Regions from separate parts of the Arthrobacter sp. PGP41 genome, predicted to be linked through region 1. Evidence: riboswitches for the same ligand, from Rfam matches in the RefSeq annotation. Region 1 holds a riboswitch; each other region holds the start of a gene.
What was found. Region 1 has a riboswitch for S-adenosylmethionine ahead of metX (homoserine O-acetyltransferase MetX). Riboswitches for the same ligand answer to the same signal wherever they lie in the genome.
Positions count from the first base shown of each region.

Region 2: linked by a shared signal. The riboswitch ahead of C3B78_RS18275 (DUF1737 domain-containing protein) and the one ahead of metX (homoserine O-acetyltransferase MetX) in region 1 are both predicted to bind S-adenosylmethionine.
Region 3: linked by a shared signal. The riboswitch ahead of C3B78_RS12800 (aminotransferase class V-fold PLP-dependent enzyme) and the one ahead of metX (homoserine O-acetyltransferase MetX) in region 1 are both predicted to bind S-adenosylmethionine.

Region 1 covers NZ_CP026514.1:1,409,556-1,420,053, reverse strand. Annotated here, with positions in the region: gene C3B78_RS06380 (winged helix DNA-binding domain-containing protein) at 1-1,103, shown strand, start outside; gene C3B78_RS06375 (hypothetical protein) at 1,117-1,596, shown strand; gene C3B78_RS06370 (CoA-acylating methylmalonate-semialdehyde dehydrogenase) at 1,696-3,180, opposite strand; gene mmsB (3-hydroxyisobutyrate dehydrogenase) at 3,193-4,095, opposite strand; gene C3B78_RS06360 (LysR family transcriptional regulator) at 4,210-5,133, shown strand; gene C3B78_RS06355 (zinc-dependent alcohol dehydrogenase family protein) at 5,156-6,274, opposite strand; gene C3B78_RS06350 (MFS transporter) at 6,384-7,766, opposite strand; gene metX (homoserine O-acetyltransferase MetX) at 7,947-9,062, opposite strand; SAM riboswitch class IV at 9,075-9,190, opposite strand; gene C3B78_RS06340 (bifunctional o-acetylhomoserine/o-acetylserine sulfhydrylase) at 9,286-10,498, opposite strand, start outside.
Region 2 covers NZ_CP026514.1:3,976,401-3,986,898, forward strand. Annotated here, with positions in the region: gene cls (cardiolipin synthase) at 1-907, opposite strand, end outside; gene C3B78_RS18255 (aminodeoxychorismate lyase) at 1,040-1,969, shown strand; gene C3B78_RS18260 (pyridoxamine 5'-phosphate oxidase family protein) at 2,035-2,499, shown strand; gene C3B78_RS18265 (TetR/AcrR family transcriptional regulator C-terminal domain-containing protein) at 2,542-3,240, opposite strand; gene C3B78_RS18270 (hypothetical protein) at 3,487-3,741, shown strand; SAM riboswitch class IV at 4,021-4,135, shown strand; gene C3B78_RS18275 (DUF1737 domain-containing protein) at 4,149-4,427, shown strand; gene C3B78_RS18280 (rhodanese-like domain-containing protein) at 4,424-4,834, shown strand; gene C3B78_RS18285 (O-succinylhomoserine sulfhydrylase) at 4,834-6,042, shown strand; gene C3B78_RS18290 (DUF1905 domain-containing protein) at 6,084-6,386, opposite strand; gene C3B78_RS18295 (HNH endonuclease signature motif containing protein) at 6,570-8,270, shown strand; gene C3B78_RS18300 (glutamate--cysteine ligase 2) at 8,303-9,532, opposite strand; gene C3B78_RS18305 (UDP-N-acetylglucosamine 1-carboxyvinyltransferase) at 9,600-10,498, opposite strand, start outside.
Region 3 covers NZ_CP026514.1:2,798,906-2,809,403, forward strand. Annotated here, with positions in the region: gene C3B78_RS12750 (multifunctional oxoglutarate decarboxylase/oxoglutarate dehydrogenase thiamine pyrophosphate-binding subunit/dihydrolipoyllysine-residue succinyltransferase subunit) at 1-298, shown strand, start outside; gene C3B78_RS12755 (GDSL-type esterase/lipase family protein) at 489-1,088, shown strand; gene C3B78_RS12760 (DUF4097 family beta strand repeat-containing protein) at 1,176-2,003, shown strand; gene C3B78_RS12765 (PadR family transcriptional regulator) at 2,003-2,614, shown strand; gene C3B78_RS20410 (50S ribosomal protein bL37) at 2,741-2,815, shown strand; gene rsrA (mycothiol system anti-sigma-R factor) at 2,914-3,174, opposite strand; gene C3B78_RS12775 (sigma-70 family RNA polymerase sigma factor) at 3,171-3,944, opposite strand; gene C3B78_RS12780 (DoxX family protein) at 4,281-4,829, shown strand; gene aroA (3-phosphoshikimate 1-carboxyvinyltransferase) at 4,836-6,224, shown strand; gene rsgA (ribosome small subunit-dependent GTPase A) at 6,208-7,323, shown strand; gene hisN (histidinol-phosphatase) at 7,372-8,184, shown strand; SAM riboswitch class IV at 8,344-8,457, shown strand; gene C3B78_RS12800 (aminotransferase class V-fold PLP-dependent enzyme) at 8,493-9,935, shown strand; gene C3B78_RS12805 (class I SAM-dependent methyltransferase) at 10,029-10,498, shown strand, end outside.

The sequences.
Region 1 (10,498 bases):
TGCGGAGCCTGCTGGCCCTTCAGGCGCAGGAGTTTCCCTATGCGAGGTGGAGCCTGGCGCAGCGCGTGTCAGGCACCGCCAATCCACCCGTTACCGCCTTGGACATCGAGCAGGCCGTGGCCGACGGCCGGATACTGCGCACGCACATCCTCCGGCCAACCTGGCATTTTGTCCACCGGGAGGACCTCCGGTGGCTCCTTGCATTGTCGGCGCCCCGGCTTGGGCAGGCCAATGCCCCGACCTACCGCCGCACCGGCATTGACGCGGCAACGGCCGCCCGCAGCGCGCAGGTCCTGGCCCGGGCAGTCGAGGACGGAAACCACCTTCCGCGCGAAGGCCTCGCCGAAAAACTGCGGGAAGCCGGGTTTGCGGCCAAGGGCCTGGAGCTCGCCTACCTGGTCATGCACGCCGAAATCAGCGGCGTCCTGGTGAGCGGAACGCCGGTGCGCAGCGCCGGGGGTGCCCTAAAGCAGACGTATGCGCTGTTCGACGAACGGGTTCCGGCCGGACCGGAGCCGGGCCCCACCCGCGCGGAAGCGTTGGCTGAATTAGCCCGGCGCTACTTCACCAGCCGTGGTCCCGCCACCGTCAAGGACTGCGCGGACTGGTCGGGTTTGACAATGACGGAGGTGCGGGAGGGCCTGAAACTCACCCTGGCGGCACAGCCCGCAACGCTCGCCGAAACGGCGATTGACGGCGTCGTGCACTACCACCGTGCAGACGCCGCCGTTCGCCCTGCCGGCACTGCAGCGGAGGCCGGGCCACGGATCGACCTGATCCAGTGCTACGACGAATACATCATGGGCTACTCCGCTACCCGGCACTATATGGGCGGTGGCGTCCCGGCCTTCCCCTTCCAAGGCCAACCGATGCACGTGGTTTTGCTGGACGGGCGGATGGTGGGGTCCTGGCGGCACACGCTGCTTCCCCGCAGGTGCGAGCTTGATATCCGGCTCCCTGGTCCAGGTGATTCTCCGGGACCGCCATTGCCGGCGGCAGTGTTGTCAGCCGCAGTCCAGGAGGCCGTGGACCGGTACGCCGCTTTCCTCGCGCTCCCGGCCGTCCGCGTCCGCTACGGGGCTAAGCTGGAAGGACACACATGAGAGGCACGGCACCGTGAGCAACTTGTTTTTCTGGATCATCATTTTGTCATTCCTGATCCCGATGGCCATGCGGATGTACCGGAAGTCCGTGGCCCGCCGCAACCAGGATCAAAGCTTCTCCGGACGGTACCCCGAACAGTTCCCGGGCGGCGGAATCTTCCCCGGCTCCAACGGCCCGCAGAGCAAGCAGCCCCGGGACGGCTTCACCCAGCAGGACTACTTCAGCGGCGGATTCCGCCAGCTTGACCGGCCCGCGCCGCTCCCGCCGATGGACCAGCAGTTTCCGCCGTACGGCCAGCCCCTGCCGCCCGTACAGCCGGCCCCGCACGCAGAAGCCCCGCAGCAGCCTGCGGCCCCGGCGACTCCCCCGCCGCCGTCGGCCCCGCAGGGCTACCGCGCCCGCAAGCTTGCCGAACTTGATGAGAAGTACAGCAACGGGGAACTTTCCGTGGAGGAGTACATGACCCGCCGCGGCGAAATCATGAACGGCTAGCCTTCCCGCTAAAGCAACGCGGGGTCACTTCATGCCCGATATCCGGTCTCGGACGGGCGTGAAGTGACCCCGCGTTGCTGTTTCGGGATGCCGCTGGTTTCAGTCCACCTGCGGGAAGCCCAGGTCAATCACGGACGTGGCAGGGTCCGGCCACCGCGTGGTGACCACCTTGCCCCTGGTGTAGAACCGGATGCTCTCCGGCCCGTACATGTGCGTGTCCCCGAACAGCGAGTTCTTCCAGCCGCCGAAGGAAAAGGTGCCCACCGGTACCGGGATGGGCACGTTGACGCCCACCATGCCCGCCTCGACGTCGAACTCGAACTGCCGGGCGGCGCCGCCGTCGCGGGTGAAGATGGCAACCCCGTTGCCGAACTCGTTGTCGTTGACCAGGCGGACGGCGTCGCTGTAGGTGTCCACGCGGACCACGGACAGGACGGGGCCGAAGATTTCGTCGTCGTACACCTTCATTCCCGGCTTCACGTGGTCCACCAGGCTGACGCCGATGAAGAACCCGTTTGAATCGAACTGCTGCGAGCGCCCGTCAACAACCACCGTGGCGCCCTCGTTTTCAGCACCTGCCACGTAGGAAGCAACTTTGGCGCGGTGTTCGGCGGTGATCAGCGGGCCCATCTGCGAAGCAGGGTCGGTGCCCGGACCGATCTTCAGGGTGGCCATCCGGGTTTTGATGGCCGCGACGAGGTCGTCGGCGATATTGCCGACGGCGACGAGCACGCTGACCGCCATGCAGCGCTCACCCGCGGAGCCGTAGGCCGCCGAAATGGCCGCGTCCGCTGCCATGTCCAGGTCCGCGTCAGGCAGGACCACCATGTGGTTCTTGGCGCCGCCCAGGGCCTGGACCCGCTTGCCGTGGTCCGCTGCGCGCTTGTAGATCGACTGCGCGATGGGCGTTGAGCCCACGAAGCTGACGGCTTTGACGTCCGGGTGCTCGAGCAGGACGTCCACAGCCTCCTTATCGCCCTGGACCACGTTCAGCACACCGGCAGGCAGGCCCGCCTCCGCGAAGACCTCCGCGATGAACACGGCTGAGGAGGGATCCTTTTCGCTGGGCTTCAGGAGCACGGTATTGCCGCAGGCCAAGGCACTGCCGATCATCCAGAGCGGCACCATGGCCGGAAAATTGAACGGGGTGATGCAGGCAACGACTCCCACAGGCTGCCTGACGGAGTGGACGTCCACGCCGCTGGACACCTGCTCTGCGCGTTCGCCCTTGAGCATGTGGGACAGCCCGGTGGCGAACTCGATGTTCTCCAGGCCGCGGGAAATCTCCCCTTCAGCGTCGGAGAGTACCTTGCCGTGCTCGCTGGTCAGGATGGCCGCCAGCTCGGGCTTCCGCTGGGTGAGGATCTCGCGGACGCGGAAGAAGATGTTGGTCCGCTTGGCCAGGCTCGTTGCCCGCCAGGCCGGCAGCGCGGCCTTGGCAGCGGCAATGGCTTCCTCCACCCGGGCCGCGGAAGCCAGGGCCACCTGCTTCTCCTGTTCCCCGGTGGCGGGGTTGAAGACGGGGCCGAAGCGTTCGGCGTCGGCAATGCGGTTGCCGTTGATGTAATGCGGAATGGTCTGCATGATGTCTCTCTTCTACTTTTCTGAATCCAGCGAGCCGTCAACGAGCTTGATGATCATGGAGCAGTCCTTGCCGGACTCGCCTGCGTCAATGAGGCGCTGGTAGAGCTGCTGGACGTGCTTGCCGATTTCCAGCGGCGTGCCGGTGTCCTCGGCAGCGCTGATGGCCAGGCCGATGTCCTTGTTCGCCAGTTCGGCCGTAAACGTCGGTTCGAAATCGTTGTTGGAGGCGGCAGTGGGGACCACGCCGGGTACGGGGTACCAGGTGCGCAGGGCCCAGCTGTCGCCGGAGGATACGGAGGCGATGTCCCAGAACACCTTCTTGTCCAGGCCGAGCCGGTCCGCCAGCACGGCTCCCTCGGCGGTGGAGGCCAGATTGATCAGGAGCATCAGGTTGTTGCAGATCTTGGCCGCCTGGCCGGTGGTGGCTCCGCCGGTGGGGATGATGTTGGCGGCCATCGGTCCGATGTAGGTGGTGGCGTCGGCCACGGCTCCCGGTTCACCGCCCACCATGAATGTCAGTGTCCCTGCCTTGGCGCCGCTCATCCCGCCCGAGACGGGGGCGTCCACGAAGCGGAAGCCGGCGGCAGCGGCGGCGTCGTGCAGTTCCTTCGCTGCGGCGATATCGATGGTGGAGGAATCCACCAGCAGTGTGCGGGCGTCGGCATGCGCCAGCACGCCATCCCCGCCCAGGTAGACGGCCTTGGCGTGCTCGCCCTTCGGAAGCATGGTGAACACGACGTCCGCTCCGGCCACGGCCTCGGCGATGCTCCCTACCGGCTTCACCCCTCCGGCCTCCGCTGCGGCGAGCGCGGCAGGGTTGAGGTCAAACCCCCGTACGTCGTGCCCCGCCTTCGCGAGGTTCCCGGACATGGAACCGCCCATGTTTCCCAACCCGATCCAACCGACAACTGCCATGGCATAAGCTCCTTTGCTGTGCATCCGGCCGAGGGCGGCCGGGAGGTCCGTGTCCACCATCACACCCTGCTACAGTGCAATCAAGGGGAAAAATCACAGATGGTATGTGCACTGATGCACACGAATGAAAGGGATGCGGTGGCGCGGCTTCCAAGTCCGGACGACCTGCTGATTCTGTTGACCGTGGCCCGGCTGGGGCGTTTCAACGCCGTCGCTGAAACGCTGGGCACCACGCACACCACCATCTCGCGCCGGATCCTCGCCCTGGACAAGCAGCTGGGCGGACGGACCCTGGAGCGCAGCCCGCATGGCTGGGAGTTGACGGAACTCGGCGCGTCGGCCGTCGCTGCGGCGGAGACTATTGAGGAAACTCTGGGGTCGCTGGCCGCCGTCACGGGCCAGGACCGGGACGCCCTGTCCGGCATGGTGCGCATCAGCACCTCCGACGGCTTTGGCGCCGAATTCGTAACGCCTGCGCTGGTCCGGCTCCAGCAGCGGCACCCGAAGCTGGATGTGGAGATGCTCAGCGCCACGCGCAAGGTCAGCCAGAACCGTTCCGGCGTGGACCTGGAGGTGGTGGTGGGCCGCACCGACGTGAGCAACGCGCAGACCATCTTCCTGACCAACTACTTCCTCAGGCTCTACGCCAGTCCCGCCTACGCGGCCGCCCGCGGCCTGCCGGAAACGCCCGACGGCGTGGGGCAGCATGGCTTCGTCTCTTACGTCGAGTCGGCCCTCCAGGTTGCCGAACTGGGCCACCGGTCCTCGCAGCTGCCGACGCCGAAGTCCAGCTTCCAGGCCACGAGTATCTTTGCCCAGGTTGAGGCGGTGCGCCGCGGCGGAGGCATCGGGCTGCTTCCCAACTTCATGGTGGCGCGGAACCCTGAATTCGTCCCGGTGCTCCCCGACGCCTTCGAACGCCAGATGCCCATCTGGGCGGTGGCCCGGCCGGAATCGCTGCGGTCCGCCCGGGTGCAGGCCGTGATTACCGCCCTCAAGGAGGAAGTGGCGGAGCGCCAGGACCTGCTGGCAGCATAGGCTCCGGGCGCCTTGGGCCTGTTCAGGCCCGGAATAGCCGCCTGACCACCTGACCCGCGGCGAGCGCGTCGAGGCCTTCGTTGATCTCGTCAAGCGGCCGGGTGTCTGTGTGAAGGAGCTCAACGGGAAGCCTGCCCTCGCGCCAATATTGCAGGTACAGCGGAATGTCCCGCTCCGGCACGGCATCACCCATGTAGGAACCGAGCAACCGTTTCCCCGCCCCCGCGAACTGGAGCGCGGGGACAGTCAGTTCCGCGGTGGGGTGCGGCAGCCCCACTGAGACGACGGCGCCGCCGCGCGTCACGTGCTCCAGGCACGCAGCGATGACCCGGGCTGATCCCACGGCTTCGACGGCGATGTCCACGCCGTCACCGGTGGCTTCGGCAATCAGCCGGGGGGCGTCGTCGGGGGTTCCAACGGCGGTTGCGCCGCACTTCAGGGCGAGCCCGTGCTTGCCCTCGTTAGGATCGATGGCAATCACGGCGGATGCTCCCGCGAGCGCCGCGGCCATGACGGCCGAAAGGCCCACGGCGCCGAGCCCGAAAACGGCCACGGCCTGGCCGGGCTGGGCAGCCGCCGTGTTGAGCACGGCCCCCATTCCGGTGAGCACGGCGCAACCGAACATTGCGGCAACCGTGTCCGGGACGTCGTCGTCAATAGCCACCACGGATTCCCGGGCCACCACGGCGTAGTCGGCGAAGGCCGACACCCCCAGGTGGTGGTTGATCCGCTCCCCCGCCGGCGTCCGCAGCAGAGCCTCGCCATGCAGGAGGTCCCCCGATCCGTTGACCTCCGCCGCACGGTGGCACAGCGCGGGACGGCCAGCCCGGCAGGCACGGCAGCCGCCGCAGCTGGGGACGAACACGAGGACCACGTGGTCTCCCGGGGTGACGTCGGTGACGCCTTCGCCGACGGCGTCCACCCGTCCCACCGCTTCATGTCCCAGCGCCATGGGAAGCGGCCTGACGCGGGACCCGTCCACCACAGACAGATCGGAGTGGCAGAGGCTCGAATACGTGATGGTCACCCCCAGCTCCCCGGCCCGGGGTTCGGGGCGCTCAAGCTCCTGGACCGCCAGTGGCTTTGCCTCGGTGTAGTTGGTGCCGGACGGGACGGTGGCGTAAAGAACTGCTGCTCGCATGGCGGGTCCTGACGTCGAAGTGATGTGGGGCTGGCATGCGGCTGCCCGGACCTGCGATGGGCGGGTCCGGGCAGCTGCGGTGCATGGGTGTTGTTCTGTCCTGCCGCTGCTACTTCTTCTGGGCGGCCAGGAGGTCTGCCGTGCCCTTGGCATCGGCGGCGTCGACGTCGTGCAGGGAGATGCCGCGCGTTTCCTTGAGGAAGAAGACCGAAAGCCCTGTTACCACGCAGGCGCCCAGCAGGTAGAACGCCACCGGAACGGAGGACTTGAAGCTGCCCAGCAGGGAGCTGGCGATGATCGGCGCGAGCGAACCGGCCACGATCGAGGTCACCTGGTAGCCGAGGGAAACGCCCGAGTACCGCATCCGGGTGGGGAACATTTCCGCCATGATGGACGGCTGGCCGGCGTACATGAGCGCGTGGAACAGCAGGCCGATGGTGATGGCCGCCAGGATCATCATTTCGTTGGCGGTGTCCATCATGGGGAAGGCGAAGAAGCCCCAGGTTCCGGCGAGGATGGCACCGGCCATGTAGACGGGACGGCGGCCGAACGAATCGGACATCTTGCCCACCAGCGGGACAGCGCAGAAGTGGATGAAGTGGGCAACCAGCAGCAGGAGCAGGATGCGGGACGTGTCGGTCTGGACGACGACCTTCAGGTAGGTGATGGAGAACGTCACCACGAGGTAGTACAGGATGTTCTCCGCGAAGCGCAGGCCCATGGCGGTGAAGACGCCGCGCGGGTACCGGCGGAAGACCTCGGCCACGCCGTAGCCCTTGTGCTCAACCGTGACTTCCTTGCGTGCCTCGATGAAGATCGGCGCATCCTGGACCTTGGTGCGGATGTAGTAGCCGATGATCACGATGACTGCGGAGAGCCAGAAGGCCACGCGCCAGCCCCAGCCGAGGAAGGCTTCCTGGGACAGGGTGGAGGACAGGGTGAACAGCACACCGGTTGCAAGGAGGTTACCCATGGGCACCGCCGACTGCGGCCAGCTGGACCAGAACCCGCGGGACTTGTTGGGGCTGTGCTCGGCCACCAGCAGCACGGCGCCGCCCCATTCGCCGCCGACGGCGAAGCCCTGCACGAAGCGCAGGAACACCAGGAGGGCCGGGGCCCAGTAACCGATTTGGGCGAAGGTGGGCAGGCAGCCCATGAGGAAGGTGGCAACGCCCACCAGGATGATGCTCAGCTGCAGCAGTTGCTTGCGGCCGAACTTGTCACCGAAGTGGCCGAAGACGATGCCGCCGATGGGGCGGGCAACGAAACCTACGGCATAGGTGACGAAGGCGGCGATGATGCCGTCCAGTTCCGTCCCTGAATTGGGGAAGAACATCTTGCCGAACACCAGCGTGGCGGCCGAGGCATAGAGGAAGAACTCATACCACTCAACCACGGTGCCGGCCATGGAGGCCGTGACCACTTTCCTCAGGCCTGTGGCCTTGACGTCGGTTTCCTCTGGCCGCCGTGCGGCGGAGCTTTCCGTGCTCATTAGTGAACTCCTTCGGCGTCGTCTTCGACACCACTGGGACAGGCTGTGGCGGGTGCGTGTGATTTTGGACACGAACCGCCGGGTCCCAACGAGTATGGACCGCTTGGACGCCGAGCTCAACGGCGAATCATGCAGAGGCTGTCTGCAATAATGCACATTCCGCGGCGCCGGGGCGCGATGTTATGCCGAAAGGTGCTCCCGCAGCTGGCTGCCCAGCTGGCCGATTTCGGTGAGGAAGCCGTCGTGTCCGATGGGCGCCTCGATGAGGTGGACGTCCACGTCCCCGGGGAGTGCCCGCGCCAGCTCGCGGGATTGGGACGGGAAGTAGAGCCGGTCTGAATCCACGGCAGCCACAAAGAAGCGCGCCCCGGAGCGGGCCAAGGCCTGCTCGAGCGGCCCGCGGCCCCGGGACACGTCATGGCTCATGAGGGCCTCGGTGATGGCGATGTAGCTGTTGGCATCGAACCGCCGGACCAGCTTGTTGCCCTGGTGGTCCAGGTAGCTCTCCACCTGGTAGCGTCCGCGGGCAGCGAGCCGGTCACCCTGGAACGGGGATTCGGGGGCCTGCGGCGCGCGGCCGAACCGTCCATCCAGCTCCCCCGGGGAACGGTACGTGATGTGGGCGATCCGCCGCGCCAGGGCAAGCCCGTCCTCCGGGAAAGGACCGCCGTAGTAGTCGCCGCCGTTGAAATTCGCGTCCTGGCGGATGGCGAGGGTCTGTGCCTGGGCGAAGGCAATCTGCTCGGCAGTACTGGCGGCCCCCACGGAGATGACCGCGCAGCGGTGCACGCGGTCCGGGAACGTGATGGCCCATTCCAGGGCTCGTGCCCCGCCCATGGAACCGCCCAGCACGGCAAACCAGCTCCCGATCCCCAACTGGTCGGCCAACCGGGCTTCCGCTACCGTGCTGTCCCGCAGGGTCACGAGTGGAAAGCGCGAACCCCAGGGCGTTCCGTCCGGCGCGGGCGAGGACGGACCGGTGGACCCGTAGCAGCCTCCCACTATGTTGATGGACACCACGAAGAACTTGTCCGTGTCCACTGGCGCGCCGGGGCCGGCCAGCTGTTCCCACCAGCCTTCTTCGTCCGTGTCGCCGCGGGTCACGTGGGTGCTGCCGGTCAGGGCGTGTTCGATCAGGATGGCGTTGCTGCCGTCCTCGTTCAGGGTTCCCCATGTCTCGTATGCGAGGACGACGTCCGGCAGGTAGCCGCCGGCCTCGAGCTGCAGTCCCCCGATGGAGGCATAGCGGACAATCCCATGTTCGGGAACGGTAGTACGGGCGACGGTAACCGTCATGGCAAGACCTCTTCTACGCGCTTGCCCGCCGTCGAATGACCGGCAGGCCAGGTCTTCACCCGGGGCACCCCACCGCGGAAGGAGGGTTGCCGGCCAGCAAGCCGGGGCTGTCACTGGCACTCATGACCTGGTTCGAGTGTACGAAACAGCCCCTGCCTGCCGCCAAGAGTGTGACTGGTTGTGACTTCCCCGGCTTGCCGCCGTGCTGGGCGGCCGTGTGCTGCTAGGCTCCGGTTGCCTCCTTGGCAGCACGGAAGCCGGCTTCCAGGTCCGCCAGGATGTCGTCAATGTGCTCGATCCCCACCGACAGCCGCACCAGGCCCGGAGTGACCCCGGCCACCACCTGCTGCTCCGGAGAGAGCTGGCTGTGGGTGGTCGACGCCGGGTGGATCACCAGGGAGCGGACGTCGCCGATGTTTGCCACGTGGGAGTGCAGTTCCAGCGCGTCCACGAATCGTTTGCCGGCTTCGGCTCCGCCGGCGAGGTTGAACGACACAATCGCGCCGGTGCCCCTGGGCCCGTACTTGCGGCCCCGCTCGTACCACCGGCTGGAGGGCAGGCCGGCGTAGGCGACGGACTCGACGTCGTCACGCCCTTCCAGCCACCGCGCCACTTCGAGGGCGTTGGCAACGTGACGTTCCACCCGAAGGCTCAAGGTTTCCAGGCCCTGGGCGATCAGGAAGGCGTTGAAGGGCGACACTGCCGAGCCCAGGTCGCGGAGAAGCTGGACGCGGGCCTTCAGGATGTAGGAGAGGTTGGCGCCCAGGGCCCCGTCCTTGCCAAGGTCCCGGGCATACACCAGTCCGTTGTACGTGGGGTCGGGGGTGTTGAATCCCGGGAATTTGGCAGGGTCCTGGCCGAAGTCGAACTTGCCGGAGTCCACAATTACGCCGGCGATTGCGGACCCGTGGCCGCCCAAGTACTTCGTAGCCGAGTGGACCACGATGTCCGCTCCCCATTCCAGGGGCCGGATCAGGTACGGGGTGGACAGGGTGTTGTCCACGATCAGGGGCACGCCGGCATCATGGGCGATGCCTGACACGCACTCGATGTCCAGGACGTCCTGGCGGGGATTGGACACCGCTTCGGCGAAGAACAGCTTGGTGTTTGGCCGGACCGCGTCACGCCACTGGTCCAGATTGTCCGGGTCCGCCACGAAGGTCACGGAGATTCCGAACTTCTTCAGGGTGTGGGCGAAAAGATTGTACGTTCCGCCGTACAGGCTGGGGCTGGCAACGATGTGGTCCCCCGCCTCGGCGATATTAAGGACAGCAAAGGTCTCAGCTGCCTGTCCTGAACTCAGCAGGAGTGCTCCCAACCCGCCTTCAAGGCTCGCGATCCGCTGTTCCACGGCGTCCTGGGTGGGATTGCCGATGCGGGTGTAGATCGGCGCCAGTTCAGCAAGGGCAAAGCGGTTGGCGGCGCTTTCCGCACTG
Region 2 (10,498 bases), 1.7 Mb from region 1:
CCACCTGTGCAGTCACGTTCCCCGGGTGCGGGTTGGACGGGAGCTGCAGCTGGTGCTCCAGGGATTCGTCGGTTTCGCTGAGCCAGTCGGTGGCGAAGACGACGTTCAATGTGGTCACGATGGGCCCGTGCAGGCGCGCCATCAGCTCCACCCATTCGCGGCCCGCCTTGCGGTGCCGGGGGTTGTTGTAGGAGGGCTCGATCAGGTTCTGCGAGCCGGTGAAGGCAATCTCGCCGTCGATCACCATGATTTTGCGATGGTTCCGCAGGTCCGGCCTGCGCCACTGGCCGTGGATGGGCAGGAGCGGAAGCATGCGCTTCCACTGGATCTTGCCTGCCCGTAGCCGCTTCAGGAGCTTCCGGTAACCCTTGACCCGCAGGGTGCCGATGTGGTCGAAGAGCACGCGGACCTCGACGCCGCGCTCGGCCGCCTCCTCCAGCGCTGTGAGGAGATCGTCGGTGATGTGGTCCGTGCTCATGATGTAGAACTCGGCGTTGACAAACTTTTTCGCCTTGCGCACGGCCTCGGTCATCTGCAGGATCGAGTCCGGATAGCCGGGGATCAGGTCCACGGAGTTGCCGTCCACCATGGGCAGGGAGCCGAGCCGGCGGTTCAGTTCCGCGGCGGACTTCACCCATTCAGGTCCGGGGTAGTCGCTTTCGACGTCGGCAAGCGAGGAGATCCCGGCGCGCACCCGGTCGTTCACCTGCTCCTGCTGCGCCCGGCGGCGGCTGGACAGCTTGAAGTTGCCGAACAGCAGGAACAGCAGGATGCCCAAGAACGGCACGAAGAAGATGCCCAGCAGCCACGCCATCGCCGTGGTGGGACGCCTGTTTCCCGGAATGATGCCCAGAGCCAGCACCCTGATCAGGAGGTCGGCGACGCCCAGCAGCACCACCACCCACATCGGCGCGGTGCCGGCAAGCGAGAATGGCCACAACACGAAATTAACCCCCGGAGGATGGGCTCCCGGCGGACCGTTTCCAGCCAGGGCGCTCTGCCCAGCTTATCCGTTGCGGCAGCGCACTAAGCTGGAGCCATGACCTCTCCAGCTTCCGTGGTTCTCGTTTTCCTCGATCCCGCGTTCCCGGACGGCCGGCTCGCCGATGCCTCCAAACCCCAGCTCATGGTCACGGACCAGGGCGCAACCCGGGGGGACGGGATCTTTGAAACCATGCTGGCTGTAGGCGGCAATGTGCGGAAGATCCAGGCCCACCTGGACCGCCTGGCCGGTTCCGCGGACGCCCTTGACCTGGTTATCCCGGCTGAGGACGGATGGCGCAGGGCCATCACCACTGCATTGAACGAGCACCGGTCCCGGCATCCGGCCGCCTCTGCCGCCGAGGACGAACTCGTCGTCAAACTGGTAGTGACCCGCGGAGCGGAGGGCGCCGCGGCGCCCACCGCCTGGGTCCAGGTGTCCCCCACCGGGGCGTTGGCGCGGCGCCAGCGCGAGACGGGAATCGACGTCATCCTCCTTGACCGTGGCTACGACAGCGGCGCCGCCGAGCGCGCCCCCTGGCTGCTGCTCGGCGCGAAGACGCTGTCCTACGCGGTCAACATGGCCGCACTGCGCCATGCCCACAAACAGGGCGCGGACGACGTCATCTTCATCTCCTCCGACGGCCGGGTGCTGGAGGGGCCCACCTCCACCGTGCTGCTGGCCCACGCAGGAACGTCCGACGACGGCGCTTCCGTCAAGCGCCTCATCACACCCCAGCTGGACAGCGGCATCCTGGCAGGCACCTCGCAGGGCGCGCTGTTCACCGCGGCGAAGGCTGCGGGCTGGGAACTGGGCTACGGCCCGCTTGAGCCGCAGGACCTGCTGGACGCCGACGCCGTGTGGCTGATCTCCAGCGTCCGTTTACTGGCGCCGGTGAACCGGATCGACGGCAAGGAAATCGGCACGCCGTCCGTCCAGAAGGAGCTGACCGCCGAACTGAACGAGTTGTTCGCGGGCATCCAATAAGGGGCCCGTGATTCCGGCCCCTGCACCCTAGGTCCGGCGGGGGAAGTGGCCGTAAGGTGTGGTTCATGGACTCGCAGACGCAGCCGAATGACAACCTGACCTTTGACGAATGCTGGGAACTCCTGGCCAATGACACTGTCGGCCGCCTTGCACTGGTGGTTGACGGCCACCCCGAGATCTTTCCGATCAACTACGTAGTGCACCGCCGCAGCATCGCGTTCCGTACCGCCGGCGTCACCAAGCTGTGGAGTGCCCTGGCAGAGAGGCCTGCCGCCCTGGAGATCGACGGCTACGATCCCCATACCGAAGAGGCCTGGAGCGTGGTGCTGCGCGGCGATACGGCGGTCATCGAGGACCAGGCGGACAAGGACGCCGTGGACAGACTGGGGCTGGAGCCATGGCAGCCGGGAGAAAAGGCAAACTACATCCGCCTGACAGCCCGCGCCCTGACCGGCCGCCGTTTCAAGGTTAACCGGCCGGACGTCTGGGCCACGCGGCAACAGGACAAGCGGCGGGCCTCGTTCGAATAACCCGACCGGAACGCCTGCCCCGACGGCGGGCTAGCCGGCTGGCTAGGCGTCCTGAAGGGACAGTTGGGCTTCAAGGCCGGAGAGCAGGATACTCAGCCCTTGGTCGAGTTCCGCGGATCCTTCGTAGTCCGCCAGGGCGGGGGCCAGCGCACGCAGCCGCGGGAACTCCTTGGCAGGCAACCGGTGCAGTCCCAGCCGCAGTAGCACTTCGTTTTCCTCCGGGTCCACAACGAATTCCTGCAGCTCATTCAGGATGTGGCCGTAGAGGAAGCCGTAGTAAGCGCGGTAGACGTGGAGGGCATCCGCGGGGCTGAACCCTGCCCCAATCAGCAGGGACAGGATCTGCTCGAGAGGACGCAGCGTGCCCAGCGGCCGCAGCCCCAGCGGGGTGGAGAGCGGCCTGGTCACGAGCAGCGGCACCACATTGGGGTGCTGGAGCGCAAGATTCCGAAGGTCGTGCGCGATGCGGCGCAGCTGGGCTTTCCAATCGGGATCTTCGGGGTGGATAGTGAGTTCGTTGAGCACCAGTTCGGTGACGCCGTCCAGCAGTGCGGCGCGGTTCTCCGCATAGCGGTAAAGGCTCATTGGGTCCCGGCCCAACTCCTGGCCAAGGCGGCGCATGGTCAGCGCCTCCAAACCTTCCTCGTCAACGACTTCGAGCGCCTTGGTCAGCACGAGCTGCCTGCTCAGCTTTTGCTTTTGGGCCGGCCCGGCGGGGGACTGGGTTTTCGGGGAGGCCATGATTTCCGTCCTGGAAGGCAGCAAGCCCTCTTACCCGAATAGGTAATCCATTCGCTTGCCGAATTGGTTGTCTACGAGTAAAGTCTACATTGTAGATGCGGCCGTGACACCGCCCCGTAGCCCTTGATTTCACCTAGCCCCTGATTTCCGCGGGCATTCTCAACACTCGATGCCCCGTGCACGGCATTGAGGTCCGCTGCTGTAGCCGAACGGCGGCACCACCGCACGTAGCGAAGGGAAGCCGTCATGGCGCATTCGCAGTTCGATCTCTTTCTCAAAGAAGCCACCTACATTGACCAGGCCTCCGACGCCACCCTCGACCGGGACCGCCTTTATGGCCTGTACACCAGCTGGTGCTTCATCAACCAGCAGCAGCCCGGCCCCGAGTCCGATTTCTGGATAGCCATGAACTGCCGCATCAGGCACGGCCGCAAAGGGCTGCGCATGAAAGGCCCCGCTGCTGCCGACTACATCCTGGCCAGCTACCCCGGCCTCGTCTAAGCACCAGCGTCGAAACGAATCCGGCGTGGACCACGTGCCTTGGGGCACGGCGTCCACGCCGTTCCTTTTGGGCGCGGCACCTACTGCTACATCAACTGATGCTGCCGCTCCCCCAGGTCCCGCACGGTGCCCTGACACCCAAGGAGGAGCCGCCGTCGTACTTTGGATGAAGATGCCGGACGGCGGCCAGGCTCCACTGCGGCGCCCTGGGTACTTCAGTTACGCAACATGACGACGGCGGCGGTGCGGGGCCGGGCGGCAAGTGTTACGTTCTTGGGGAGTAATGAGTACCGGCGCCAAGCCCTGACTGGCCGGTCGGCAACCCTCCTTTCGCGGCGGGGTGCCTCAGGTGAACACTCGGCATATCGACCCATTCGAGCTGCAAGCGTGAGAGAAGGAGATCCGTCGTGTCTGACGCACCTGCCCCTGAAGAGAAATTGTCGTACCGCCTCATCAGCGGGCCGGATGACCGGGCCTTTTGCGAGCGGATCTCCGCCGCGCTGGCGGAAGGCTATGTCCTGCACGGCAGCCCGGCGGCAACCTTCAACGGCAGCAGTGTGATCGTGGCGCAGGCGGTGGTCCTGCCCTCAGCCATCGCTTCCGCGGACGCTGCCGTGGCGGACGCTGTTGACGACCTCGAGTCCACCGGCGATGACCTCGACTTCGACGGCGAGGGCCACGCATGAGCTACGCCGGAGACCTGACCCCGCAGGAGGCCTGGGAAAAGCTCGAGCAGGGCGCCATCCTGGTGGACGTGCGCACGGAGGGCGAATGGGCCCACATCGGCATTCCTGACACCAAGGCCACCGAGAACGATCCGCTGTTCATCCAGTGGACCTTCCCGGGCGGAATCCCCAACCCTGACTTCATCACCGACCTTAGCCGGCAGGCGCCCGAGGACAAGTCGACCGAACTGGTGTTCCTGTGCCGTTCCGGCCAGCGTTCCATCGCGGCCGCAATGGCCGCCACGCAGGCCGGCTTCACCTCCTACAACGTCCTGGAGGGCTTTGAGGGCGAGCCGGACCGTTACGGAGAACGTACCGTCAACGGCTGGAAGAACCGCGGCCTGCCGACCAACCTGGGAAAGAACTAGTGACCTTCAACGAAGACGCCGCCGGCTGGAGCCCCGACACCCAGGCCGTCCGCGGCGGGCTGGACCGCACCAACTTCCAGGAAACCAGCGAGGCTGTCTTCCTGAACTCCGGTTTTGTATACGAATCCGCCGCCGCTGCGGAGCGGGCCTTCACGGGCGAGGACGAACGCTTTGTCTACTCGCGCTACGGCAACCCCTCCGTGGCCACGTTCCAGGAGCGGCTCCGCCTCCTGGAAGGCACGGAGGCGTGCTTTGCGACGGCGTCCGGCATGTCCGCGGTGTTCACCGCCTTGGGTGCGCTGCTGGCTGCCGGGGACCGCGTGGTTGCGGCTCGTTCGCTGTTCGGCTCCTGCTTCGTGATCCTCAACGAAATCCTTCCCCGCTGGGGCGTGGAGACCGTCTTCGTGGACGGTCCGGACCTGGAACAGTGGCGCGAGGCCCTCTCCCAGCCCACCGCCGCCGTCTTCTTCGAATCGCCGTCCAATCCGATGCAGGAGATCGTGGACATCGCTGCCGTCAGCGACCTGGCGCATGCGGCCGGGGCCACCGTCGTCGTCGACAACGTCTTTGCCACACCCCTGCTGCAGCGGTGCGGACAGTTCGGCGCCGACGTGGTTGTCTACTCGGGAACCAAGCACATTGACGGCCAGGGCCGGGTGCTGGGCGGCGCCATCCTGGGCACCAAGGAGTTTATTGACGGGCCGGTGAAGCAGCTGATGCGCCACACCGGACCGGCGCTGTCCGCGTTCAACGCCTGGGTCCTGACCAAGGGCCTCGAGACCATGGCGCTGCGCGTCAACCACTCCTCGGCGTCAGCCCTGCGCCTCGCGGAATGGCTGGAGGAACAGCCTGCCGTCAGCTGGGTGAAGTACCCGCTCCTGAAGTCGCACCCGCAGTACGAGCTGGCCGCAAAGCAGATGAGCGCCGGCGGAACGGTCCTCACCTTGGAACTCGCCCCCTCCGGCGGGCGCTCGGGCAAGGAGGCGGCGTTTGCGCTGCTGGACGGCCTGCGGATCATCGACATCTCCAACAACCTGGGCGACGCCAAGTCGCTCATCACGCACCCTGCCACCACCACGCACCGGGCGATGGGACCTGAGGGCCGGGCCGCCATTGGCTTGAGCGACGGCGTGGTGCGGCTTTCGGTGGGGCTGGAGGACGTGGACGATCTGATTGGCGACCTGGAGCAGGCGCTGAAGCAGATCTAGCAGTCCGGCTGCGGCACCCGGGCCGAGCCGCGGCCCGGGCCTCAAAGGTTATGCAGGGAAAGGTGGACGGCTACTTCGTCACCGGCGCTAATCATTGCCTTGTCCCTGATGTCCTTTTTGACGGGCAAAAGGTACGTGCCGGTCTTGGTATCCGCGAAGAGCGAGGTTTGCCATGCCTGGCCGGCGATTTCCGCCGTAACTTTGACCGAACCGAAGGCTTTGCTGTGGCCAGCGGTTCGCGCGCGGATATCGTCCGCGACGTTGACCGGCAGGGTCAGGAAATGCCAACCGGCTTCCCCGGGATAGAGCCACAACCCGGCCTTAAAGGAATACGACGCCGTCACGCGCTGAGTATGGCACGGGACGTTGGCAGGGCACCACAGCTCGTCGCACCTGCAACCGGCATTTTGTCCCGGAAAGGCTAGGACGCCGCTTCCCCGAATAGATGGCACAAAAAGATTCAAAAGTATTTCATGAAGGGCTTAGTACGGCCTAATAATGTCGGACCCCCTCACGATGATGGAGGTATGGAATCGAGCGCGGCGGTGGTGCAGGCGGAGGAAGCGGTTGACGCTTCTGTCGCTGCGTTTATGGCTGCGCTTGGTGAAAGTTACTCCGCTTCCGGTTGTTTTGGCGAAGGCGGGCCTGCCGCTTCCGGTGACGGTGACGCCGGCGTTCTCGGTGATGATCCGTTGCAGCGGGTTGTTGATGCGGCCTTGGACGTCCTGGGCGGGGTGGCGCGGTCGGAAGCGAAGTTGGCGGCGGCGAAGGCGCTGGCTGCGGCGGTCCTGGCCGGGGCCACAAGGGCGATGAATCCTCCGCCCGGATCCCCTTACGAGGCTACGGCGCAGGACCGGAGCCTGGTGGCCGAGGTCGGGTGTGCGCTGGCCATCGGTGATCGGGCCGCCGGTGCTTTGCTGGCTGAAGCCCATGCGCTGACCACCTCGCTGCCCCGGACGCTGGCGGCGTTGCAGGCCGGGACCATCTCCTGGGCACATGCGCGGACCATGGTGGACCAGGCTGTACGCCTTGACCCGTCCGCGGCAGCGGCCCTGGAGGCGCACTTCCTGGACCCGGAGGCACCTGACGTGGAGGCACCTGATGTGGAGGCACCTGGTGCGGTGCGCGGGTGTCCGATGGGGGAGATGCCCGCCTACCGGTTCAAGGCCAAGGCCCGTACTTGGCGGGAACGGCACCATCCGGAGAGCCTGGAGAAGCGGCACGCCAAGTCGGCGGCGGACCGGCGGGTGGAATACTGGCCGGACAATGACGGGATGGCCTGGATTGCCGCGTACCTTCCCGCGGACCAGGCCTCGGCGGTCTGGAACCGGCTCACGGCACTCTCCCGGGGCCTGCAGGGACCGGACGAGGCCCGCACCCTGACCCAGCTAAGGGCCGACAGTTTCGCCGCAGGGCTTCTCAACGCAGGGCTCCTCGGCGGCACCGGCAGCGGAGGCAACGGGACTGCCTCGCCCCGGGCCGAGGTCCTGGTCACCGTGCCCGTGTTCTCGCTGATGGGCCTCACCGGGGAACCGGCCATGCTGGACGGGTACGGGCCCATCCCGGCGTCCATGGCCCGGGATCTCGTCGCCGGCGGTGCGAACTCTTTCTACCGGGTGCTGGTGGACCCGCGGGACGGGGCGCCGCTGGAAATCGGCCGTACCAGCTACCGGGTCAGCAAGGCGATGCGGAACTGGCTCAGGCTAAGGGACGGCAAATGCCCCTTCCCCGGCTGCAGCAACCACTCCCTCGACAACGAGGCCGACCACCTCCTCGCCTGGCACAACGGCGGCACCACCGGGATCAGCAACCTCGGCCAGCCCTGCCCGAAACACCACAAACTCCGGCACACCAGCGCCTGGAAACCCACACCAGCCACCAAGGACGAACCACCCGGCTGGACCTCACCCACCGGCCGCCACTACACAAGCGAACACCAGGACTGGGAACCACCACGATGGCCGGAAGGGCATGCGGGACTACGGAACGCATCTTCAGCGGCTAGGCCGAAGAGTCAGGACTTGTACGTGCCCGAGTACTTCAACATGCCCGACGACCTTGAGGTACCTGCGTGCTTTGCACTGCCGGAAGAGTTTGACCTGGTGAAGGACCTGGACCTCCCGGATTTCGATGTGCCCGAAGACCCTGGCCCTTCCGAAGACGAACTGCCGAAGGACCCGTTTCCGGAATGGCACCTCTGGCTCAGCGAATTCGTCTCGGTCCCCTAACCTACGCCTTTCTGCCCCCAAACCACTGCCCGCTAGGACTGCCTGACGCGCAGCAGTTCCGGGGCTTCGTCCACCTTTGAAAGATCCAGCCCGCCGCGCATGGTCACGTCAACTGCGTGCTTTACCACTGCATCGAAGCCAAGGTCTCCGCCTTGCGACGCGGACAGGACTTTGTCCCGGACCCTCCGCTGTTCGGCAGCTCCTGTACCGCGCGCAATGATGTCCTCCACCCCTTGCCGGGCCAGGGCAAGTTCGCCCTGTTCCTGCAGTACCGGGGCGACGTAGTCCACCAGCGAGCGCACCACGTCAGCAGCCCTCGCCGGACGGAACGTGCCAAAGTCAAGCAGTTCCCCGCACAGGCCCGCACTGCTCGCCTGCCAGGATGCCATGCGCAAAAGCACCGTGGGCACGGGGGCAGGATCGACGCCGTCCTGCCACTCCCGGCTCGCAGTCTCCACCAAGGCGCGCACCAGGACAGCAATAAGTGCGGCGTCCTCAGCGCGGAGGCACACATCGGCTACGCGGACTTCCACCGTGGGATGGTTGCGGGAGAGCCGGGCGTCAAAATACAACATGCCCTCATCCAGCATGACCCCGCTGTCCAGGAGCCGCGTGACCACCCGTCGGTACGCGGAGTAAGTGCCATAGATACCCGTGGGCCCGGCCGTCGGCCACCGGTTCCAGGCCTGGGTCCGGTAGCTCTCAAAGCCGGTCTGGATGCCGTTCCAGAAAGGTGAATTGGCACTCAAGGCGGTAAGGACGGCGAGCTTGTCACGGATACGGTCCAGGACGGCCACGCCTTCGTCGTGCGACTCAATGTAGGTGTGCACATGGAAGCCGCACGTCAGCTGCTCCTGGGCGGTCAGGCCAAAGCGCTCAAGCATCCGCGCGTAGCGGGGGTCCGGAGTGGTGTGGCTGGCCAAGCCCAGCGGCGAGGTGGCCAGGGCTGCCACCCGGGCATGGTTTTTCTGGGCTGCCTTATCCGCCAGTGCCCGCCCGGCGCGGATCTGTTCCAGGAGTTCACGGTACTCCAGGCAGGGCCGGGTCTGGGTTTCGATCTGTTCCAGCTTGAGCTCGGCGCTCAGGCCCATTTCGTCGTCGTCGTAAACGGTTTTGTCTTCCGTCTCCAGAAGGCGGGGGTCGTCCGGCGCGTCGTCGGCGGCCATTCGGCGGCCGGACAGCAGCGCGTCCGCCAGGGCAAGCGGCTCCCCGCTCTCCGGATCAACGATCAGGAGCTCTTCCTCGACGCCGAAAGTTCGCATACCGACATTCTCCGACAACAGGGACGAAATTGAGGGTCAACAGCACTTCATGACGAAGCGTGAATGGTTAGTCCTGGAAGTATTCCACTTTCGCCCCGATGGTGTTGAGCCGTTCCGCCAGGTCCTCGTAGCCGCGCTCGATGACATAGATGTTCCGCAACTCGGACACTCCCCGCGCGGCAAGCATCGCCAACAGCAGGCACGCTGCCGGGCGGAGCGCTGGCGGACAGCCAACCTCGGCGGCGCGCCACCTGGTGGGGCCGTTGACGTAGATCCGGTGCGGGTCAAGGAGCTGCACCTGGGCGCCCAGCCGGTTCAGCTCGGTCAGGTAGATGGCGCGGTTTTCGTACACCCAGTCGTGGATCATGGTCTGGCCATGGGCGTTCGCCGCGATGACCGCAAAGAAGGGCAGGTTGTCGATGTTTAGCCCGGGGAACGGCATCGGATGGATCTTGTCCTCCGGAGCACGCAACTCGGAAGGCTTGGTGGTGACGTCCACCAGCCGGGTCCGGCCGTTGCGGGCCGTGTATTCGCCCGAGATCTCCAACTGCTGCCCCATTTGCCCCAGGGTTGCCAACTCGATTTCCATGAACTCGATCGGCACGCGCCGGATGGTCACCTCCGAGTTGGTGACAATCCCGGCGGTAATCAGGCTCATGGCCTCGATGGGATCCTCCGACGGGAAGTACTCAATCTCGGCATCGATTGATGGTCGCCCGGTGATCTTCAGGGTGGTGGTCCCCACCCCCTCGATAACCACCCCCAGCATCTCCAGGTAGAAGCAGAGGTCCTGCACCATGTAATTGGGGCTGGCATTCCGGATAACAGTGGTGCCTTCGCGGTGGGCTGCGGCCATGATGGCGTTCTCGGTGACGGTGTCGCCGCGCTCAGTCAGGACAAAGGAGCGGTCCCGGGTGTCCGCGGACGGGGCCTGCACCTCGTAGAAGCCCGCCGTCGCTTCCACCG
Region 3 (10,498 bases), 1.4 Mb from region 1:
GCAGAAGACCGGTGACAAGACCACCGCGATTGTCCGCGTGGAGCAGCTCTACCCGCTGCCGCACGAGGAGATCGCAAAGGAACTGGCCAAGTATCCGAACGCCGAGGTTGTCTGGGCCCAGGATGAGCCCGCCAACCAGGGGCCGTGGCCGTTCATCGGCCTGAACCTGCCGGACGCCCTCGATCGCCGCATCCGGCTGGTCTCCCGCCCGGCTTCGGCGTCCACCGCTGCAGGGTCCATGAAGCGGCACGCAGCCGAGCAGGATGTACTCCTGAAGCAGGCATTTGCACGGAAGTAAGCAGTAAGGCTGCCCGGCCGGACGTCGAAATCCCAGACTCCGGCCGGGCAGTTCTGTTTAATGGAGTGCACAGCGCCGATGAAACGCACGGCGCGTGATGGACAGCCCCAACGAATGCACAGGCGCCGCTCCGTGGCCGGCAGTTGAATCCACGGTTGCAGCGGCAAGGCACTGACGTAAAGAGGAACGTGTGGAAGACAGGAAGCTGCGCATTGCAGCTGTAGGAGATGAACTGCTGGCCGGACTGGGTGATCCCCGGGCACTCGGCTGGCTGGGACGCGTCCTCGCCCGCACACCCCGGGACAGCATGCTCCTGGAAAGCTATGCCCTCCCCTGCCCGCAGGAAGGCACGGAAGGCCTGGCCGCGCGGTGGCTCGAGGAAGCAGGCCGCCGGTTCAGCGACCACGCCGAAAACAGGCTGGTCATCGGACTCTCCGGGCGTGACATCGAGTTTGGGCTCTCGACCGCACGCAGCAGGCTCAACCTGGCCAACATCCTTGACTCGGCATCGCAGAACCGCATCGAGGTCTTCGTCGTGGGCCCGCCCCCCACACTGGACCCGAACCGGAACAGGCGCCTGGATGAACTGAACACGGCCTTCGCCGACGTCACCACACGGCGCAAGCACCTGTACGTTGACACCTTCTCCCCTCTCCTGAACCACGAACAGTGGCGCCAGGACCTGGCAGCCAACGGGGGAACTCCGGGGCAGGCCGGTTACGGACTGATGGCGTGGCTGGTGCTTCACCGGGGCTGGTTCCAGTGGCTCGGCATGGACATCCCGGAGTAGGCCCGACTCGCGATATATCTTGACGCTGCTTCTTTGGGCGGGTAGCTTGGAAGGGTCAACACGATATATCGCCTTTGGGAGGACCCCGTGCCTGATCAAGAATGGACTGTCACAAGCCCGCAGACCATCGACGTCGACGGCGTGGCGTCCCTGAAGCTGGGTATGGTCCAGGGCCGCTTCGACGTGGTTACGCACGAGGAGCCAGTTGCCCGGATCGAGATTGCGGACGTCCAGGGAGACCCGGTGGCGGTCTCCCTGAGCGATGGCCGGCTGGAGGTCCGCCACCAGTTGCACGGCCCCCAAGGCTGGTTCAAGAACCTGATGGGGACGGTCAGCCACAACAGCGAAAATTCAGCCATCATCAGCATCGCCGTTCCTGCCCACGTCCGCGTGGAGGCGGGAACAGTCAGCGGTGACGGGCTGGTGTCCGGCATCAAAGGGCAGACCCGCCTGAACACGGTTTCCGGCTCAGTCATGGCGGACGGTACCGAGGGCGAACTGCACATCAACACCATCAGCGGAGAAGTCTCCGCCCGGAACCACACCGGTGTCCTCACCGCCAAGAGCGTCTCCGGCGAAGTGACCGCGTCCGGGCGCCTCAGCAATATCCGCGCCAACACCGTCAGCGGAGACATGAGCTTTGATCTCCTGGGCTTTACGCACGATTTCGGGGCCAACTCGGTGTCCGGCGACCTCACCATCCGCCTGCCCCATGACGTCGGCGTGGACATCGTGGCCAAGTCTGCCAGCGGTGCGGTGGTGATCGGAGACCAGCGGTACGCAGTGGTCGGCGGCAAGGTGGAAACCATTGCGGGGCCGGACGGACAGCTCATGCTGGTGCGGACAAACACGGTGTCAGGCAAGACCTCCATTTTCCACGGCCCGGCGGCGGAAAATGCAGAAGCTGGCTCCTAATGGCCCCGGTATTCGCCCACGGCGCGCTTCGCCTTTACTTGCTGGCACTGCTTGAGTCAGGTCCCAAACACGGCTACGAGCTCATCAAGGAACTCAAGGAGCGGTTTGGCGGCACCTACTCCCCCAGCGCCGGAACCATCTACCCGCGGCTGGGGAAACTTGAGGAGGAAGGGCTGGTAGCCACACAATCCGCCGGGCGCCGGACCAACTACCACATCACAGCATCCGGGCTGGCTGAGCTGAACCGGCGCCGCGACGAACTGGCAGGGGTTGAGAGCGAAATCTCGGCCTCCGTCCGGCGCCTGGCCGACAACCTCCGCGAGGACATCCGCAGCAACATGCGGGGCCTGCGCGCCGATCTTGCGGCCACGGCGGAGGCGGCGCGGGCCACCGCCCTGTCGACGGATTTCAGGGTCCCCGGCCGGTTGCCTCCGGAAAGCCAGCGCTCCCTGAAGGAAGCGGAAATGATGCTCCAGCGGTTCCGGGACGATCTCAGGGCGGAGCTGCGGCTGCACGCAGGCAGGCAGCCGCTCAGCCCCCTGGCACTGGAAACAGTCAGGACGGTCCTGGAACAGGCCGGCATCTCGATCCGCAACTCGCTCAAGCCCTAGGCCTGCATTCCTTCACAGCTGACAAGGCGCAGGTCACGCTGCTGTTCCTGGTTCGCGGGCAGCTACTTGATGTGCGAGACTTGAGGGCAGCTCTTTTGAGTACCAACAGTAAGAAGGAGGCCAGCTATGAGCAAGCGTGCACGCAAGCGTCGTGACCGTAAGCGTGGCGGCGCGAACCACGGGAAGCGCCCCAACACCTAGGCAAATGCCAGGGACTACGGTTCAAGCGAAGGACCCCGGAAGCCACACGGCTTCCGGGGTCCTTTGCTGTTCAGCGGCGGCTGTGCGGGCCTGCCGCCCTACGCGTCTACCGGCCGGATTGTATGGATCCGGTCAAGAATGGCGTTCTTCAGGTTTTCCGGAGCAGCCTCGGTGCAGGAGCGCTTCACCATGTTGCGGATCACGCATTCGAGGTCGTACTGCTCCGTGCATTCCGGGCAGTCATCAAGGTGGTTCTTGATGTCAGTGATGTCCTCGCGGGTCAAAGCACCGTCGAGGTACTCGTAAATCCGTTGCATCCGGGTGTCATCGCAATCGCCCAATCCCTGGCAGTCGCTCATTTCCTGCTCTCCTGTTGTGTGCTTCCTGCCGCGTCCTGTGATTCGGCGGCTGTCTTGAATCCGCGCTCTGCGGCGTACTCCCCCAGCATGTCCCGCAACATTCTCCGGCCGCGGTGGAGCCGGGACATCACTGTGCCGATGGGCGTGTTCATGATGTCTGAAATTTCCTTGTAGGCGAACCCTTCGACATCGGCGAAGTAGACCGCGAGGCGGAATTCCTCGGGAATGTCCTGGAGCGCCCTCTTTACATCGGAATCCGGAAGGTGGTCCAGCGCTTCGGCCTCGGCTGACCGGAGCCCGCTGGAGGTGTGGGACTCAGCCCTCGCCAGCTGCCAGTCCTCGATGGTGTCCGAGTTGGACTGGAGCGGTTCCCGCTGCCGTTTGCGGTACAAATTGATGTACGTGTTGGTCAGGATGCGGTAGAGCCAGGCCTTGAGGTTGGTTCCGGGCTTGTACTGGTGGAACGCGGAGAAAGCCTTGGTGTAGGCCTCCTGGACGAGGTCCTCGGCGTCGGACGGGTTCCGGGCCATGCGCATCGCCGCCGAATAGAGCTGATCGACATACTGCATCGCATCGCGCTCGAACCTCAGCCTGCGTTCTTCCGCAGATTCAGTGGAAACGTCCACCAGGGCCCCGTCCGTGTCCGGGGCAGGCCCGTCCACCGGGACAACTGCGGAATCCGCAGCCTCTGTTCCGGCGGCTACGCTGCTCTTCGCTTCGTTAGGGGAAGCTTCGTACATGGCCGAGACGGCCGGATCCAAGGTGCTCATTGCCCTCAAGTCTACTGTCAGGCTCCGCGCACGCCGCGGGCCGTACCCTGGTGGTTCGGACTTAAACGAGTCCAGTGCCACCGGGCCTGCTGCTTCAATTCCGTCCAACACGCGCGCCAAGGGCCCAACTCCGCTCTGCTTGTCCGGCCGGGGACCTGCCTCTGGCGATCCGTGCCGGCCATCTGTTGCATGGTTTCACCCATGATTTACCTGCGGACCGGTGTTCCCGGATCCGACATCCATAACCTCCTGCGCTCGGCAAATATTCCCCAAAAGTGCAAGACTAGGACGGACTCCGCCGCATTCGACGCGGTTCGTCCACCCGGGAGGAAATCCATGTCCTTTGTCCGCACGCTCGCCCGCCCCATGCTGGCCTCCAGCTTTGTCCTTGCTGGAATGGATAAGCTCAAGAACGCTGACGACACCGCCCAGCAGCTCTCGCCGCTGCTCCGCAAGGCAGCCGCCTCGCTACCCTTCAAGACGGACGAGAAGACCCTCGCCCGCGTCATCGGCGGAACCCAGGTTGGTGCCGGCGTGCTGTTCGGGCTGGGCAAGTTCTCCAGGCTTTCGGCCACTGTGCTCACCGTGATTTCCCTGCTCAACACGTTCGTCGAATGGCGCAGCGCAGACATCAGCAGCAAGGAAGGCCGGGACACCCGGCGTAACCAGCTGCTCAAGAACCTGTCGCTGAGCGGAGGCGCCCTGCTGGCGTCCGTGGATACAGCCGGCAAGCCGGGCCTTGCCTGGCGGGCAGAGCACCTGGCCGCGGATGCACGCAAAGGCGCCTCGCACCTCGCCGCGGATGCCAGGAAGACCACCAACAAGAAACTCCACAAAGCGGACAAAGCCGTGCGCCGCGCGGTGGAGCAGGCCACGGGGGCATAACAACGAATGACCGCAGCAGCCGCCGTCCGGGATGATTCCGGCACGCCTGTCCCACACTGGCCCGCACCCTTCGCGTCCCGGCCCGTCAATGCCACCGTGACGGTGCCCGGTTCCAAGTCTCTAACCAACAGGTACCTGGTCCTTGCCGCCCTGGCTGACGGACCGTCCCGCCTGCGCGCGCCCCTGCACTCCAGGGACTCCGCGCTCATGATCGAAGCACTACGCCAGCTGGGGGCCACCATTACGGAGGTGCCCGGGGACGGAGCCTTCGGACCCGACCTGGAAGTTGTTCCGCTGAACCCGGACGCCGCCCCGTCCCTGGCCAGGATTGACTGCGGCCTCGCCGGCACTGTCATGCGGTTCGTCCCGCCCCTCGCGGCACTGCGCAGGGGTGCCAGCGAGTTCGACGGCGACCCCCACGCCCGCAAGCGGCCGATGGGAACCATCATCGAAGGACTCAAGTCGCTGGGAGTCGCAGTGTCCTCGACGGAGGGCGGCACGCCGTCGTCATTGCCGTTTGTGGTGGATGGCACCGGTGAGGTCCGCGGCGGCCACCTCGTTATCGACGCCAGCGCCTCCTCCCAGTTCGTTTCGGCGCTGCTCCTGGTGGGGGCACGGTTCACCGAGGGCCTGCACCTGGAACACGTGGGCAAACCGGTGCCCAGCCTCGACCACATCAACATGACCGTGGCCGTCCTGCGTGGAGCCGGTGTAGCCGTGGACGACTCGCGTCCCAACCACTGGGTTGTCAGCCCGGGACCCATCCGGGCATTTGACCAGAGGATCGAGCAGGACCTGTCAAACGCCGGGCCGTTCCTCGCCGCGGCCTTGGCCTCGCGCGGCACCGTGCGGATCCCCAACTGGCCCGAAGAGACGCAGCAGGTAGGTGATCTCTGGCGGAGCATCCTCACCCGGATGGGCGCCGAGGTCACCTTGCACGACGGCGTCCTGACAGTGACGGGCGGACCGGCCATCAAAGGCGCGGACTTCGCCGACACCAGCGAGCTGGCCCCCACCGTCGCCGCCCTGTGTGCACTGGCGGACGGGCCCTCGCGGCTGAGCGGCATTGCCCACCTGCGGGGACATGAAACGGACCGGCTTGCCGCTCTGGTGGCTGAAATCAACCGGCTCGGCGGTGACGCCGAGGAAACCAGCGACGGCCTGGTGATCCGGCCTGCCAGGCTGCACGCCGGCGTCGTCCACAGCTACGCGGACCACCGCATGGCTACCGCCGGAGCCATCCTCGGCCTGGCCGTGGAGGGCGTCGAGGTGGAGGACATCGCCACCACCGCCAAGACCATGCCGGATTTCCCCCGGTTGTGGGCGGACATGCTTGCGCAGGACGGCACCCCCGAGGCGGGGGCGGAAGGTTCCAGCGGTGGCGCGGAGCACTGACTCCTGGGACGAATCCGATGTCCGGATCCGGCCCAGCAAGAAGGGCTCCAGGCCCCGCACCAAGGACAGGCCCAGCCACGACGACGCCGTCACCGGCCGGATCATCACGGTTGACCGTGGCCGTTACACAGCCGTGGTGGGTGAGGACTCGGGCAACGAGCGTGTGGTTATTGCCGCCAGGGCAAGGGAACTGCGAAGGAACCCGGTGGTCGCGGGCGATTTTGTATCACTCGTGGGTGATGTCTCCGGCGAGCCGGACACTTTGGCACGGCTGGTGAAAATCCAAAACCGCAAGACGCTCCTGCGGCGCAGCGCTGACGATACGGATCCGGTGGAACGTGCCGTGGTGGCCAATGCTGACCAGCTTGTCATTGTGGTGGCGGCTGCCAACCCCGAGCCGCGGACGGGCTTCATCGACCGCGCCCTGGTGGCCGCCTACGACGCCGGTATCGAGCCGATCCTGCTGGTCACCAAGGCGGACATCAAGGATCCCGCGGAGCTGCTGGCCAACTACACCCACCTGGACTTCCCGGTGATCATCAGCCGGACTGCGGATGCGCAGGCCTCGGGCGTGGACGCCCGTTCCGACGACGGCCTGTCCGCCCGCCTGGACAGGACCGCCGTCGCGGAGCTCCGGACCTACCTCGACGGGAAAGTAACAGTCATGCTGGGGCATTCCGGCGTAGGCAAGTCAACGATGGTGAATGCGCTGACCGGAGCCGAACGGGCCACCGGCGGGGTGAACGCCGTAACCGGCCGGGGAAGGCATACATCGTCGTCCGCCCTCGCCCTGCGCCTCGCGGACGCGCCTTCGGGCAGCTGGATCATCGACACCCCCGGCATCCGCTCCTTCGGCCTGGCCCACGTGGACCCGGACCGGATCCTGCGTTCGTTCCCGGACCTCTCCCCCGGCACGGATGACTGCGAGCGCGGCTGCAAGCACACAGCCATCGCAGTGGACTGCGGGCTGGATGCATGGGTAGCGGGGGGCCATGCCGGGCCCACCGGTGCAGCAAGGCTGGCCTCCCTGCGGCGGCTGCTGGGGACGGACCCACGAATGGAAGCCCAGGAGGCCAAGGAGCTGGGCAGCGTCAACTGACAGGGCCGGGTTCCCGGCAGAACGGCGCGCAGACGGTAGTTTGGAACCATGATCCAACCCGCTTCGAGCTACAACGATGACCTGCGCCTGGCCCACGTCCTGGCCGACTCTGTGGACGACCAGACAATGAGCCGCTTCAAGGCGCTGGACCTCCACATCGAGACCAAGCCGGACCTGACGCCGGTCACCGATGCGGACAAGGCGGCCGAGGAAGCCATCCGCGGCCAGCTCTCCCGCTCCCGTCCGCGCGATGCCGTACTCGGCGAGGAGTTCGGCAGCACCGGCCATGGCGCGCGGCGGTGGATCATCGATCCCATCGACGGCACCAAGAATTTTGTCCGCGGCGTTCCGGTCTGGGCCACCCTGATCGCCCTCGTGGACGAAGGCGAGCCGGTGGTGGGCGTAGTGAGTGCCCCCGCACTGGGCAAGCGCTGGTGGGCGGCCAAGGGCATGGGCGCCTATATGGGACGTTCCCTGGCAGCCGCAACCCGGCTCCGGGTATCCAACGTCTCCAGACTGTCCGACGCTTCCCTTTCGTACTCGAGCCTTGGCGGCTGGAAGGAGCGCGGGAACCTCAACGAATTCCTGGGCCTCACGGAGGACGTGTGGCGTACCAGGGCGTTCGGGGACTTCTGGTCGTACTGCATGGTGGCGGAGGGCTCGGTGGATATCGCCTGCGAGCCCGAACTCAACCTCTACGACATGGCCGCCCTGGTGCCCATCGTGGTTGAAGCGGGCGGCCGATTCACATCGCTGGAAGGCGAGGACGGCCCGTTCGGCGGCAACGCACTGGCCACGAATTCCATCCTGCACTCGGAGGTGCTGCGCCGGTTGAACCCGGACCTGGACGACCTCCTCTGACCCTCCTCTTCCGAACAATCAACGGCGGGCACCTCCGAAAGGAGGCGTCCGCCGTCGTTATCTTCGGCTAATGCAGCCCTTTTCAAGTGCACGTAACAAAGCCCTTAACATTCCGGCGGGCTTTTAGCCTGCACAGGCTATGTTCTACGCTCTTAAGCAGGTCACGAGTGCCAGCGCTAAACCCCGGTTTGCTGGCCGGCAACCCTCCATTCGCGGTGGGGTGCCCCGGGTGACGACCAGGCCGGTCCGGAACGGATGCGGCAAGCGCGGATTCCCCCAGCGGAGTCCTGTTTCAAAGTGAGGTCTCTGTGACAACAGCCACCGTCTCCCCCAACGCCGCAATCCAGCCTGAAGCCGCAGCACAGCCCGGACCGGAAGCCCGCTTCGACCAGCACCATGCCGCAGCCGGCCGTCCCCTGGCGGCAGTCACCGGCGCGGAAATCCAGGCTCCCCTGATCCATGGCGGGCACGTGCGGTACGCGAACCTGGACTACGGCGCGTCCGCGCCGGCGCTGTCCGTAGTGTCCGCCTACCTCAACGAAATCCTGCCGTTCTACGCGAGCGTGCACCGCGGAGCGGGCTACGCCTCCCAGATCAGCACCTCGGTCTACGAGAATTCCCGTGCGATCGTCCGGGAGTTCGTGGGCGGCCGCCCGGACGATTCTGTGATCTTCACCCGGAACACCACCGACTCCCTCAACCTGCTGGCCGGCTGCCTGCCCGGCACGGACGGCCAGGCCGACGGCGACGTCCTGTACCTCGACATTGAGCACCACGCCAACCTGCTGCCATGGCAGGGTGTCCCCCACCGCAGCATCGTGGCGGCCGATACCATCGCAGGGACCGTTGAGGCCGTGCGTGCCGAACTGCAGCACGGCGGCGTAAGCCTGCTCGCCGTCACCGGCGCGTCCAACGTCACGGGCGAAATCCTTCCCATCCGTGCCCTCGCCGCACTCGCCCACGAGCACGGCGCGCGCATCGTCGTGGACGCGGCGCAGCTGGCGCCGCACCGCCGTATTGACATCACCGCTGACGACGTCGACTACATCGCCTTCTCGGGGCATAAGCTCTACGCGCCTTTTGGGGCCGGCGTGCTGGTGGGGCGGCCGGACTGGCTCGACGCCGGAACACCGCACCTGGCCGGCGGCGGCGCCGTCAAGGAGGCAAGGCTCGACGGCGTCAGCTGGGCAACGGGTCCGGCCCGCCACGAGGGCGGATCACCGAACGTACTGGGAGCGGCTACCCTGGCCCGTGCGACGCAGGTCATCGCTGCGCTGGACCAGGACCGCTGGCACGCACACGAATCAGCCATCCGTTCCTACCTGGTGGAAGGCCTGCAGGGAATCGACGGCGTGACTGTCCACCAGATTTTCAAGGACACGAACCCGGATACCGACACCATCGGGGTGGTCAACTTCTCGGTGGAAGGATACGACGCCGGACTCGTGGCGGCGTACCTGTCAGCAGAGCATGGCGTGGGCCTGCGCGACGGCCGCTTCTGCGCCCACCCGCTGCTGAAGCGGCTGGGCCTGCCGTCCGGTTCCCTCCGTGCCAGCTTCGGCGTGGGATCCCGGCTTGACGATGCCCAGCGGCTCCTGGCAGGAATCCGTGAGCTGCGGAGCAAGGGGCTCGGCTGGGACTATGTGGTGGATGCGGGCCGCTGGGTTCCCGCCAACGACAACCGCACATACCCGCATTGGGCTCCCAACACGCCGGGAACGGCCGGCGCCGCCCCCTGCATCGACGACTGACGTGCGGCACGACTGAAGGCGGCCATCCGCGACACCGGCGCGGGTGCGGTAAATTCGGAAGGTAGCAACGAGACCTGACGAAGGAGGCCACGCGTGGCACGGGGTGGCCCCAAGCTGGATCATGGCCGACGCCGGGAACTGGGCCAAAGCTTCCAGGATGGCGGCAAGCATTACCAGCAGGTGCGGCCCGGATATCCCCCGGAGACCGCCCAGTGGCTGGTCCCGCAGGGCGCCCGCGATGCGCTCGATGTCGGTGCCGGCACCGGCAAGTTCACTGAACTGCTGCTGGACCTTGGTCTCTCTGTCACCGCGGTGGACCCCTCAGCCGACATGCTCGGGCAACTGGCGGAACACTATCCCGGCGCCGCGGCTGTCCTGGGCGCCGCGGAGGCCACCGGCCTGCCTGATTCAGCGTTCGACGTCGTCACCGTGGCCCAGGCCTGGCACTGGTGCGATGCGCTGCGGGCCAGCACGGAACTGGCCCGCGTCCTCCGCCCGCAGGGAACTCTTGGCCTGGTCTGGAACCAGCTGGACACGTCCGTCCCCTGGGTCCACCGGCTCTC